4 regions of the Winslowiella toletana genome follow, and region 4 is predicted to be linked to each of the others. Evidence: predicted binding sites of a transcription regulator. Region 4 holds the regulator's gene; each other region holds the start of a gene.

Region 1 (3,173 bases), 1.1 Mb from region 4:
TTGACTACTGGCATCCGGAAGCTGGTGCAAATAAATCCTGACAGAGGCTGCAACTGCACTACTTGCTTGTGCAATGTTTTCCAGTTTGACGATTGCGCCAGTGACAACCCCGCCTGCCCCGCCCTATGCTGCCGGACAGTCAATGGGAGAAACTTATGGATGAGTGGCTGGTGATAGCGGCGTTGCTGACGGGCGCCGTACTGGGCAGTTTTCTTTGCCTGGTCATTGAACGTTTTCCGATGGATGCCAACGCACGCGTCTGGCTGGCACGAATTTGCCGTCCAGCTTCTGCCTGTATCTCATGCGGTCGCAGACTGGCCCTGCGCGATTTGCTGCCACTGATCAGCTGGTTGATGCTACGGGGTTGTTGCCGCTACTGTCATCAACCTATTTCGCGCTACAGTTACTATCTCGAGTCAGGTACTGCTCTGTTGTTGGCAACGGTCGCCGTTAGTTGCCCGCACCCTGCCCTGTTTGCCTGGCTAGCTCTTTTTAGTTGTGCGGTTCTGGTTCTGAGTGAAATTGATCGACGCCATCTGTTATTGCCTGATGCCATTACACTGCCGCTGCTGTGGTGCGGCCTGCTGTTTAATCTGCAACTTTCGCCGCTTCATTTGCAGCATGCACTACTTGGCGCAATATGCGGCTATATCAGTTTTCGCGGGATTAACCAGGTCTATCTCTGGCTACGGCAGCAGGAGGGAATGGGATTAGGCGACGCGAAATATTTTGCCGCGCTGGGCGCGTGGACTGGCTGGCTTTCACTGCCGTTGATTGCCACGCTGGCGGCAGCCATTGGCATTCTGGGCTGGCTGGTAAGCCGGCTGAAGGGACAAAAAACCATCCGGCAACCTTTTGGGCCGAGCCTGTCAGTTGCGGGATGGTCGGTGCTTATTGCTCAACATAGTGAAACTGACTGGTTTAATTTATTGTTTAATTTGTGATTGCAGGTAATTCTGAACGCCGATTTTTTGAATCAGATCGAGTTCGGTTTCAAGAAAGTCGATATGGTGCTCTTCATCCGCAAGGATTTCGATCATCATATCGCGACTCACATAGTCATGAACCTTGTCTGCATAGGCAATGGCCTCTCGCAGATCCTTGGCACCTTCCAGTTCCAGTACTAAATCTGATTTCAGAATCTCTTCAACATCTTCACCGATGCGCAGCCTGCCTAAATCCTGCAGATTGGGGATGCCTTCGAGAAAGAGAATGCGTTCAATGTACTTGTCCGCATGCTTCATTTCATCAATCGACTCGTGATACTCAACATCATTCAGGCGCATCAGTCCCCAATTTTTGAACATTCGCGCATGCAGGAAATACTGGTTTATAGCAACCAGTTCATTACCCAGTAATTTGTTGAGATGGTTTATGATTTTAATATCGCCCTTCATTTTGCTTCCTCCGCTTCCAGTTAATAACAGCGTAGATGCGGAATGAAGGAAGTCAAAAATCCATGACAATAATCATGGGTATTGTCAGGCGATCTCTTTGTACTGCGGAACGTGTTGCAGCTCATCATCCATGATTTCACGCGCGGCGCGAATGCATTTGCCGCACTGTTTACCTACTGGCACTAACTGACGAAGATGCTGAATAGACTTTGGCTGATAGTGACGCACGACTTCACGAATAGTTTTATCACTTACGGCATTACACAAGCAGACGTACATTTCTGAACTCCAGTACAATTTCTGATCATAGTGTAAATGCGAATCGTTTTTATTACAATCCCTGAATAGCAGGAGTAGCGCGACTTATCGCTGGTTTTTGGGCATAAAAAAAGAGCACCGAAGTGCTCTTTTTTACTGCTGTGGCCAGTTTGAGCTGGCCACTTCAGGTTATCTGCAATTAAGCGATAACTTTAGCAACAACGCCCGCACCAACAGTACGGCCGCCTTCACGGATTGCGAAACGCAGACCGTCATCCATCGCGATTGGGTGGATCAGGGTAACTTTCATGTTTACGTTGTCGCCTGGCATTACCATCTCAACGCCTTCTGGCAGTTCGATGGTACCGGTCACGTCAGTAGTACGGAAGTAGAACTGTGGACGGTAGCCTTTGAAGAACGGAGTATGACGGCCGCCTTCATCTTTAGACAGGATGTAAACTTCTGAATCGAAAGTGGTGTGCGGCTTGATTGAGCCTGGCTTAGCCAGAACCTGACCACGTTCGATGTCTTCACGTTTGATACCACGCAGCAGAACACCAACGTTCTCACCAGCACGGCCTTCGTCCAGCAGTTTGCGGAACATTTCAACGCCGGTACAAGTAGATTTCACGGTATCTTTGATACCAACGATTTCAACTTCTTCACCAACTTTAACGATACCGCGCTCTACACGACCGGTAACAACAGTACCACGGCCGGAGATGGAGAATACGTCTTCGATAGGCAGCAGGAATGGCTTGTCAATCGCACGCTCTGGCTCTGGGATGTAAGAATCCAGGTAACCTGCCAGCTCAACGATTTTCTCTTCCCACTCAGCTTCGCCTTGCAGCGCTTTCAGAGCAGAACCACGAACGATCGGCAGATCGTCGCCTGGGAAATCGTATGCAGACAGCAGTTCACGAACTTCCATCTCAACCAGTTCCAGCAGCTCTTCGTCATCAACCATGTCACATTTGTTCAGGAACACGATGATGTAAGGAACGCCAACCTGGCGACCCAGCAGGATGTGCTCACGGGTCTGAGGCATTGGGCCATCAGTCGCAGCAACAACCAGGATAGCGCCGTCCATCTGAGCAGCACCGGTGATCATGTTTTTGACGTAGTCGGCGTGTCCCGGGCAGTCAACGTGCGCGTAGTGGCGAGTCGGGGTGTCATACTCAACGTGAGAGGTGTTGATGGTGATACCACGAGCTTTTTCTTCTGGCGCGTTATCGATCTGGTCGAATGCACGAGCAGAACCGCCGTAGGTTTTAGCCAGTACGGTGGTGATAGCTGCAGTCAGGGTAGTTTTACCGTGGTCAACGTGGCCGATAGTACCGACGTTGACGTGCGGTTTGGAACGTTCAAATTTTTCTTTAGACACGACGATATTCCTTACTTTAATGCTCTCACCCGAGGTGAGAGCATATGATCAATATGTTAAAACTGTAGTTTATTTACTACGAGCTTCAATAACGGCCTGAGCGACGTTGTTTGGCGCATCATCATACTTCAGGA
Region 2 (3,173 bases), 1.4 Mb from region 4:
TTTTCAACGATCTGTTCGCCACTCAGATTTTGCATCGATCCGGTTTCAATCAGACGGCCATCGCGCAGTACCGTGAGCTGGTCACAAATTGCTTTCAGCTCATGAATACGGTGGGAAATAAACACCACGCCAATCCCGTTGCGCTGCAAGCGGCGCACCACGCTAAACAACTGCTCGCTTTCATGCTGATCGAGCGGCGCAGTCGGTTCATCGAGGATCAGAAAGCGGCAGTGGTGAGATAACGCCCGCGCCAGCAAGATTTGCTGTTTTTCTGCCAGTGAACACTGGTCGATACGACGACTGACATCAATCTGCACCTCCAGCTGCGCCAGCAGTTCGCGGGCCTGCCGGCGAATCTGACCCCAGCGATACAGCTGCCCGCCTTCCGCCAGCCGGTCCAGCATGATGTTTTCCGCCACGCTGAGCGTCGGCACCAGCGCCACATCCACTTCCTGCTGCACCAGATGAATACCCAGCTGTTTCGCATCGCGCGGCGAGTTGATGGCTACCGGTTGGCCATCCAGCAAAATATCGCCGTGATAATGGTTGTATGCCCCCGACAGCACCGCCATCAGGGTCGATTTTCCCGCACCATTAGCACCCGTCAGCGCATGGATCGATCCCCCTTGCAGGGTGAAATCCACTGCGGTCAGCGCTGCGAAACCGCCAAAAGCGATGGAAATGTTGTGCATTTCAAGGCGATTTAACAGGGTCATCAGGATTTCTGCTCTCGGATTTTAGCGCCAGGTTGGTCGCATTCTTATCGGAATGATTGCCCACGACAACCATCGAAAGCGCATAAGCTAACACAAAAAGTTATTAGCCATCCAGACATCCAGACATAACAGAGAGTTAGCGAAGAGAAAGAGAGAATTAGCAGAGTGAAACAGATAACAATTCGGATTAAACCAACAGGATATGCTGGCGTCCGCTTTCGGCAGGCTGAACGACAGGCAATAAAAAACCGACGAAGCCAGCTCCGTCGGTTGGTCGTCACGCGTTAGCGTGAGGAGAAGATCTTATTTAGCTGAAGCGAAACGCGCTGCGGCTTCGTCCCAGTTAACCACTTCCCAGAATGCTTTGATGTAGTCAGGACGCTTGTTCTGATATTTCAGGTAGTAAGCGTGTTCCCACACGTCCAGGCCAACAATCGGGAAGCCGGAAACGCCAGAAATGGCTTCACCCATCAGTGGGCTATCCTGGTTAGCCGTTGAAACAACTGCCAGTTTGTCGCCCTTCTTAACCAGCCACGCCCAGCCAGAACCGAAGCGGGTAGCAGCAGCTTTCTCGAATTCTGCTTTGAAGGCATCAACGCTACCGAAATCTTTTTCGATTGCCGCTTTCAGGTCACCCTGCAGAGTGGTGCCGGTTTTCAGGCCTTTCCAGAAGAAGCTGTGGTTTGAGTGACCACCTGCGTTGTTACGCAGCACGGTTTTCTTGTCAGCCGGAACCTGATCCAGTTTGGTGATCAGTTCATCGACTGGCAAGTCAGCGAATTCGGTACCTTCCAGCGCAGCGTTAGCGTTGTTAACGTAGGTCTGGTGGTGTTTGGTGTGATGGATTTCCATCGTCTGCTTGTCGAAATGCGGTTCCAGTGCGTCGTATGCGTAAGGCAGGGATGGCAGTGAATAGCTCATGTTCATCATCTCCATTAATGTTGGGCGGCACTCATTATTTGGTTTAGCACCGCGTAAGCAGTCGGATCATTATAGTTAAATAAATGATCTTGAAAATGGTTATCAATGCCCCGCCTTTAGTATGGTTATTTTTTATCCGCTTTAGCGTAGGCTAAATCAGTCGCTGCGGGTGGGTATACACCGTTGCGCGCCCGGGTTTACTGAAGCCGATTAACGTCAGATTACTGCGCTGCGCCACTTCAACCGCCAGCCGGGTGGCCGCGGAAACCGCAAACAGAATTTCGACGCCGCACATCGCTGATTTCTGCACCATTTCATAACTGGCGCGGCTGGAAACTAACGCTGCTCCCTGTGTCCACTGTTGCTGGCTGCGATAACCGAGCAGCTTATCCAGCGCCACATGACGCCCGACATCTTCATAGCCGCCCATCAGCTGACCATCAGGCGTAATCCACGCGGCGGCATGGGTACAGCCGGTATATTCGCCAAGCGGCTGGAATTGACGCAGTTGGCGTAATGCCAGGTCAAGATACTGCAAATCAAAAGTCTGGGTAAAAGGCAGCGGTTGAATTGGCTTGCCGATCTCAGCCAGTTGCTCAACGCCACATACGCCGCAGCCGGTGCGTCCGGCCATTGCTCGACGCTGGGCCTTCAGCGCCATAAAACGGCGGCTTGAAAGCTCGACCTGTACTTCGATTCCGTTACAGGAGTCGACCACATCGATGCCATAGATATCCTGCGGCGCAGCGATAATCCCTTCTGACAATGAAAAACCAATGGCAAAGGCTTCAAGATCTTTTGGCGAGGCCATCATCACCACATGCGAAATGCCGTTGTAGACCAGTGCAACCGGTACTTCATCGGCCAGCCAGTCTGGCTGCGCATGCTGCAAATCCTCTTTTTTCCATACCTGAACCGAGCTTATTCCGGCAAGCTGCTGCGGATTAATCACTGAATCCGGTGTTGTACCTTTCACGTTAACGCTACCTGTTGGTCTTTATCTGCAGCGATTTTGAACCGTTCGGCGTGCCGGCGCAAAAAATTCGTCAGCATCGGCAGTCCAAATCGGGTTATGGATAAATTTTGAGCAGAAGTGCACCTTCATGGCTGCTATCATCAGCCAATCGCTCTCAGCCCATTAGCGGTTTACCAACAGCGGATGGGCGTAAACCACAGAAAAAAGCCCCTGATGAGTATTCGCATAATCCCGCAACAGTCGCTGGAGGAAAGCGATCGGCACGTGGCGGAAAACATTCCTCCGCTGCTTTCCCCTGCTGAACAGACTGCCCATAATTCGCTCGTGCAGATCAATAACTTCGTCTGTCAGGGTGGCTCTGGCTGCCGATACGACACAAACCAGCGAAGCATAACGGCGAACATCCGTGAATTTTGCAGGTCGCGGCTATTCATTTTCCTGCCTGTGTCCCCGCTAAAGCTTTGCATAACGTTTCCCTCAAATTATTTTTAAAAAATTTTGCCGTCTCAGGATCCGCTATTCTTGATATTTTCTGAGAAATGTCCTGCATCATAAATTAG
Region 3 (3,173 bases), 750 kb from region 4:
CGCGGATCTTCCTCTGTGGTGAACGTATAAGCTTTTCGGCTGCTGTCCCACTCCATTTTGCGCACACGCACCCTATCTTTACCGGGTGGAGTATGCCAGCCATGAGGAACCGGATTACCTTTATCATCTTGTTCCCATGTATAACGCACACGGCTTGGCGCTTCACGCATCTGTTCCAGACGCATCCGGTCAATAAAGTCCTGTTCACCGTCGTTCAGTCTGCCGGGCATCATTCCCATCACAACTGCTGCGATGGGAGCACCGGGGCCGCTGGCTGCTACCCTTCCGAGTCCTGTAGCCATCTCACCAAGTTTTACTGCCCATGTTCCTGTTGTAATGGCTTTTCCACCCACCAGCCCAAGCACACTGGCTCCTTCAACCGCCATCTGAGCGTTAGCAGCACTTGTGGCTGCTGCTGTTGCCCGCTGGTATTCGACCTCCTCATGATTACCGAACCACCATTTATACAGGGCGCTTCGCTTTTTCGGCTTTGGAATATCTTCTGCAGCTTTCTTTTTCCTGGCTGTCTGAGCGTGCTGGACAACATCATTATCTGATACAGGATCAGCAGGGGGAACGGCCTGATAAAATGCCATCACAGCGAAATTGGTATGAGGTTCCTGATCTTCTCCGGCATCATTACAGCCCTCACCCTGCAGGCAGGATTTGGCGAACACACGATTGCGGTCACGTGCTTCAGCCAGTTGTTTGGCTTTTTCTTCTTCTGCGGCCTTACGTTCAGCAACCCATGCTTCAAGGGCTGCAATAGAAGGATCCGGGCCTCCTCCTACCCACTGTCCGGCAGGCGCAATTATCCAATTCGACCCGGAAGGGCAACCGCAGTGCACAATTGAACCGTCTACCGCTGCTATTTTTCCATTATTGGTATCACGGGGTTCACCGGATACGATAACCCCAACCTCACCACATTTGGGGCATCGGGTAGTTTTATCACCAACACGGACAACCCTTCGTCCGTGCTCGATATCATTGGATATTGAGGCGATACATTCAGCACCCGAGGCTGTTTTATCCCCCTCCAGTGCCGTGCCTCGCCCATAACAGGTAGAACGATTTCCCATTACGCCACCTCGCTTGATGGCAGGAAATCTTCTGGCATCGTTTCTCCTTCACGCCCGACAATCATTGGCCCATGGCACAAAGTGCTGATAATCTCATCACCGTTATCCAGACGGCTACCAACGAGCTCCACACTGCGGGCATTGACTTCACTTCTCTTACCCGCTCCCGTTATAATTTTCGCAGTTCTGCCATTCGCATAAACAACGTCATCACCTTCCAGTGCAACATTCAATTTTGTTCTATCTGAAAGTTCGATCTGATTTCCATTCCAGGAGGCATGAACCGTTCCGCCCTCCCTGGTGAGGCTACCCTCCACAGCAATACGGTACAGGGCCGTAAACGGTGATTGCTCCATTGTTGACAGCAGTTCCGGTGCCAGTTCATTGGTAAATTGACGTGTCATTCCTTTTTCCTTGTCATTCCCATGGTTTAACTGATGAAATTCTAACCGATTTGTAATTTGACTTAAAAGAGATGGTTGTCATGGGGTTAAAAATCAATATCGAAGTAGCAGTGATGGTTTATTTGTGTTCGCTAATATTTATTGTCCCCGCCGTCACTCCGATCTGATTTATCAGCATGGCCAAAACCCTTAACGACACGATAGATTTCGCAGCCTGGCGACCAGGCTGGCCAGCCAACCTTAAATCAACAACAGATCAACTTAATAAGCATTCTCATTATCATTTGGCTTTGCTATTCTGCTTGCTTAAGATTTTTCCTGACTCAATCAAAGGCGGGTGTATGGCAGCGGTTCCGGGTTATCGTGTATTCAATGTGGTGCTTGCACGCAAACAGCTGCTCTCTCCATCAATGCTGTGCTGTGTGTTCAGTGGAGAAGAAGTCCGGCATATGAAGATGGACGCGCCGGATCAGCGCATTAAGCTGCTGTTTCCCGCCCTGAACGGCTCGCCCGCCGCGTTTTCAGTTGAAGGCTCCTGGTGGGAGCAGGCCAAAGCGATGGCAGCAGAGTGCCGCCCGATTGCACGCACTTACACAATTCGCCGCGTGAATGCCGATGCCGGCGAGATGGAAGTCGAGTTTGTGATGCACGGCACGGAGGGGCCAGCATCAGCCTGGGCAGCGGCGGCAGAGCCGGGTGACGGATTGCAGATTGTTGCGCCAAATCGTGACCATTGCGATGACAGCGGCGGTTACGAGTGGAAACCCGATCCGCAGGCAGAACGCGCGCTGGTGATCGCCGATGAGACGGCGCTACCGGCGGCGAAAGGTATTCTTGAGCAGCTGGCACTACGTAAGACGCCACCGCAGGTACAGATTTTCCTCGAAGTGCCGAAGCGAAGTGACTGCATCGATCTGAGCCAGTTCGCTTTTGCTGAAGTGCACTGGCTGCCGCGTGAAGAGAGCGGTGCCAGCTATGGCGAAGCACTGCTGAGTGCGGTTCAGCAGCACGTCAGGCTGCCGGAATATGCGCTGACGCGACAGGCATTACGTGAAGAAGATGAGGGCGAAATTCTTTGGGATCGTGCCGCCAGTGAAGATATCCGTTTTCACGGCTGGGTCGCGGCGGAGTCCCGTTCGGTAAAACATCTGCGCCGCCATCTGATCGGCGAGTGCGGATTATCACAGGATACCATCAGCTTTATGGCCTACTGGAGTCGCGGACGCCGCCCGCAATAAAAAACGGGTGACGTAAACGCCACCCGTTGATGACATCTGTTTTCCTGACGGACGGTGTTCACGCCGCCCGTTCAGAAGAGAGATGCTATTTGGTCATACGTTTGTACTTAATACGCTTCGGCTCCAGCGCTTCCGCGCCGAGGGTGCGTTTCTTATACTCTTCGTATTCAGTAAAGTTACCTTCGAAGAACTCGACTTTACCTTCATTCTGGTAATCCAGAATATGGGTAGCGATACGGTCAAGGAACCAGCGGTCATGCGAGATCACCATGGCACAGCCAGGGAATTCCAGCAGGGCGTTTTCCAGCGCACGCAGGGTTTCGATATCCAGGTCGTTGGTAGGTTCATCGAGCAGCAGCATATTGCCGCCAACCTGCAACAGCTTAGCCAGATGCAGACGGCCACGCTCACCACCGGACAACTCGCCAACGCGTTTGCCCTGGTCGACG
Region 4 (3,173 bases):
TCACAGCGGATGGCAGGATTTCTGTTTACTCTGCTGTTAGCGGTATTTATCTGGCTGGGCACCGCAGTGGTCAGCAGAATGACCTTTATCTTTCTGTTCGCCAAACTGGCCGCTTTTCTGCTGACATTTGGCGGTTTGCTGTGGCATGTGCAGGTCGATAATCTGCTCAATACCCAGCAGAGTGGGGCAAGCTATTTTCCCTATATCTTTATGGTGCTGCCATTCTGTCTGGCATCGTTTGGTTATCATGGCAATATTTCCGGGCTGGTCAGCTATTACCGCCAGGATGCCGCTAAGGTGAGAAAGTGCCTGATTTACGGCACGCTGATCGCGCTGGCAATCTACTTTGTCTGGTTAATCAGTGCGATGGGCAATATTCAGCGCGCGAAATTTATCGATATAGCCCAGGCGGGTGGCAACATTGATGCGCTGGTGGCGACCTTTGGCGATCTGATTAGCAGCCCGTGGTTAAGTGTGCTGCTGCTACTGTTTTCCAATTTTGCCGTTGCCAGCTCATTTTTGGGCGTCAGTCTCGGACTGTTTGACTACCTTGCCGATCTGTTTGGCATGGCAAATAATGCCGTGGGGCGTCTGAAAACTACGCTGATGACGTTTGCGGTTCCGTTAACAGCCAGCCTGATCTATCCAAATGGATTCCTGCATGCGATTGGCTATGCCGGGCTGGCGGCGACGCTGTGGGCGGTAATCACTCCGGCACTGCTGGCATTTAAAGCCAGGCAGCGTTTTGGGCCTGCCGCCTATCGGGTGGCCGGCGGGCATCTGACGATTATGCTGGTGCTGCTGTTTGGCGGTATCAATATTGTGGTCAGTTTACTGTCTTACGCCAATTTGTTGCCGGTCTACGCACGCTAAATTTGGGCATAAAAAAACCGGTGACGGGTCACCGGTTTTGTTTAAAACTCTGCGAAGCAGAATTTATTTGTCGTGCAGCGTTTCGTCTTCGCGGCAGTCACCCGTTGAGCAGTGACCATAGAGGTACAGGCTGTGGTTAGTCAGCTTAATGCCGTGACGCGTTGCGATTTCACGCTGACGCGTTTCAATTGATTCATCACTGAACTCAATCACTTTGCCACAATCAAGGCAGATCAGATGATCGTGATGATGCTGCTGCGTAAGTTCGAAAACGGACTTGCCGCCTTCAAAGTTATGACGGGTAACGATACCCGCGTCATCAAACTGGTTAAGAACGCGATATACCGTCGCCAGACCAATTTCTTCGCCCAAATCAATCAGGCGCTTGTACAAGTCTTCCGCACTGACGTGATGGCCCTCTGGTTCCTGAAGCACTTCCAGAATTTTCAGTCGGGGAAGCGTGACTTTCAGGCCGGCCTTCTTTAATGCGGTGTTGTTGTCAGTCATGCGGATATTGTCCTGTTACTTTGCTAGTCACAATGTGGCTGAAAAGCCCTGAACATCGGTCGACGCTAAATCTAATTGCGTCTCATTATAGAACTCATGCTTCGAAATGAAAACCGCAGGGAGGGCGTTAAACTTACCGATGGATGTAAGGAGTTACGTCCGTGAGAAGTTCATGCCTCATAGCCTATCCCATTATGGCTACTTTGCTAAACCCTGTACTCTCAAAAAAGAGTCAATAGCGGGCTGACCGATGGGGGGGTATTGTACAGATTTACAGTCAAAAGTTACAAATATGTATCTATCATTTCTATAGGAAAAACCACTGGCTCATTGTGAGCCAGCGCCCACAATAAGCCAGACAGCTTAAGCTTCGATGATTTCTTTTAAATGAAGTTCATCAAAAATTTGTTTAACCCACTTTTCAACACGCTCGTTGGTGAGTTCTGGCTGGCGATCTTCGTCAATCGCCAGTCCGAGGAAGTGTTTATCATCGGCCAGGCCTTTTGATGCCTCAAAATGATAACCTTCGGTCGGCCAGTGGCCGACGATAACCGCGCCATTTGGCTCGATAATATCGCGAATGGTGCCCATCGCATCACAGAAGTATTCAGCATAATCTTCCTGATCGCCGCAGCCAAACAGCGCGACCAGCTTGCCATTGAAGTCGATCTCTTCCAGCGTTGGGAAGAAGTCATCCCAGTCGCACTGCGCTTCACCGTAGTACCAGGTTGGGATGCCGAGCAGTAAGATATCATAAGCTTCAAGATCCTCTTTAGCGCTCTTGGCAATGTCATGAACATCTGCAACATCTTTGCCCAGTTGCTTTTGGATCATCTTTGCAATGTTTTCCGTATTGCCAGTGTCGCTGCCAAAGAAAATGCCTGTGATTGCCATGAGTCTAATAACCTCTTGAAACTTAATGATATAGTGAATACTAAAGATAGTCAGTTACTGGCAATGATAGCAGACAGTCTCGGGGCGCGGAACTTCAAATGCCGCCGGATTTGTCGCATTGTGCGTTCAAAGCCGCAGCTGACCTCGCCTGAGTCAGAGCGCAGTGGCGTTAAGCTGCAACAAAATCATCTCTTCAATCAGCTCGCTGCGGCTCATATTGCGCTCTTCAGCCAGCTGATTGAGTGCATCAACCGCGTCGCTGTTCATTTTCAGCTCGACGCGGCGCAGCCCACGAACTTTGTCGCGTTTTAGCTGATTGCGTTTATTGATGCGCAGCTGTTCATCACGCGTAAGCGGATTGGTTTTTGGTCGGCCCGGGCGGCGTTCATCTGCAAACAGATCGATCGTCGTGCGGTCCGTATTCTCTTTTGCCATAGAATCGTGATACTGAATGAGCGTCAGCGTCTGAAAACGCCAAGGGTTTTGACTAAATGAGCCGGTTTGCCGCCGGATATTCGCAACGTTTTTCTGGCCCGCTACTGCCGAGAGTCGATATTGCGTACAGCGGCAAAATTTTAGCGCGCCATCATACCCCAGTGAAAGTCGTCGCGACAATCATTTCACTGTGTCAGCAACTATTTGCTTTTAAAGCGCAAAAAAACGGCGAATTGCGCGTAAAACAGCATCAGGTTTTTCGGCATGTACCCAATGTCCGGCTCCGGCAATCACATGGGCACGCGCCTGCGGGAATTGGCTGAGCAGTGCATCACGATGAATATCATCAAGATAAGGAGAGAGTTCGCCGCGAATAAACAGCGCCGGATGTGGCCAGGCCGGTACGGTTTCCCAGCCAGAAATCGTGGTGTAATTGTCCCAGAGTGCCGGCACGTTAAAGCGCC

What was found. Region 4 encodes Fur, which represses iron uptake genes when iron is present. Its sites were predicted from a motif close to ATAATAATGAGAACNACTATCAA; they were not measured.
Region 1: bfd (bacterioferritin-associated ferredoxin) is a predicted target of Fur. The motif match lies at 1,713-1,735, and genes of this name have one in related genera.
Region 2: sodA (superoxide dismutase [Mn]) is a predicted target of Fur. The motif match lies at 1,721-1,743, and genes of this name have one in related genera.
Region 3: RIN69_RS03430 (siderophore-interacting protein) is a predicted target of Fur. The motif match lies at 1,748-1,770, and genes of this name have one in related genera.

What each region holds. Positions count from the first base shown of each region.
Region 1 covers NZ_CP134152.1:417,812-420,984, reverse strand. The annotation lists gene RIN69_RS01920 (prepilin peptidase) at 156-944, shown strand; gene bfr (bacterioferritin) at 927-1,397, opposite strand; gene bfd (bacterioferritin-associated ferredoxin) at 1,482-1,676, opposite strand; gene tuf (elongation factor Tu) at 1,855-3,039, opposite strand; gene fusA (elongation factor G) at 3,109-3,173, opposite strand, start outside.
Region 2 covers NZ_CP134152.1:71,635-74,807, reverse strand. The annotation lists gene RIN69_RS00340 (sugar ABC transporter ATP-binding protein) at 1-716, opposite strand, end outside; gene sodA (superoxide dismutase [Mn]) at 1,020-1,637, opposite strand; gene fdhD (formate dehydrogenase accessory sulfurtransferase FdhD) at 1,789-2,589, opposite strand.
Region 3 covers NZ_CP134152.1:731,505-734,677, forward strand. The annotation lists gene RIN69_RS03420 (S-type pyocin domain-containing protein) at 1-1,082, opposite strand, end outside; gene RIN69_RS03425 (hypothetical protein) at 1,082-1,486, opposite strand; gene RIN69_RS03430 (siderophore-interacting protein) at 1,828-2,724, shown strand; gene ettA (energy-dependent translational throttle protein EttA) at 2,810-3,173, opposite strand, start outside.
Region 4 covers NZ_CP134152.1:1,480,482-1,483,654, forward strand. The annotation lists gene mtr (tryptophan permease) at 1-873, shown strand, start outside; gene fur (ferric iron uptake transcriptional regulator) at 937-1,380, opposite strand; gene fldA (flavodoxin FldA) at 1,744-2,274, opposite strand; gene ybfE (LexA regulated protein) at 2,428-2,709, opposite strand; gene ybfF (esterase) at 2,920-3,173, opposite strand, start outside.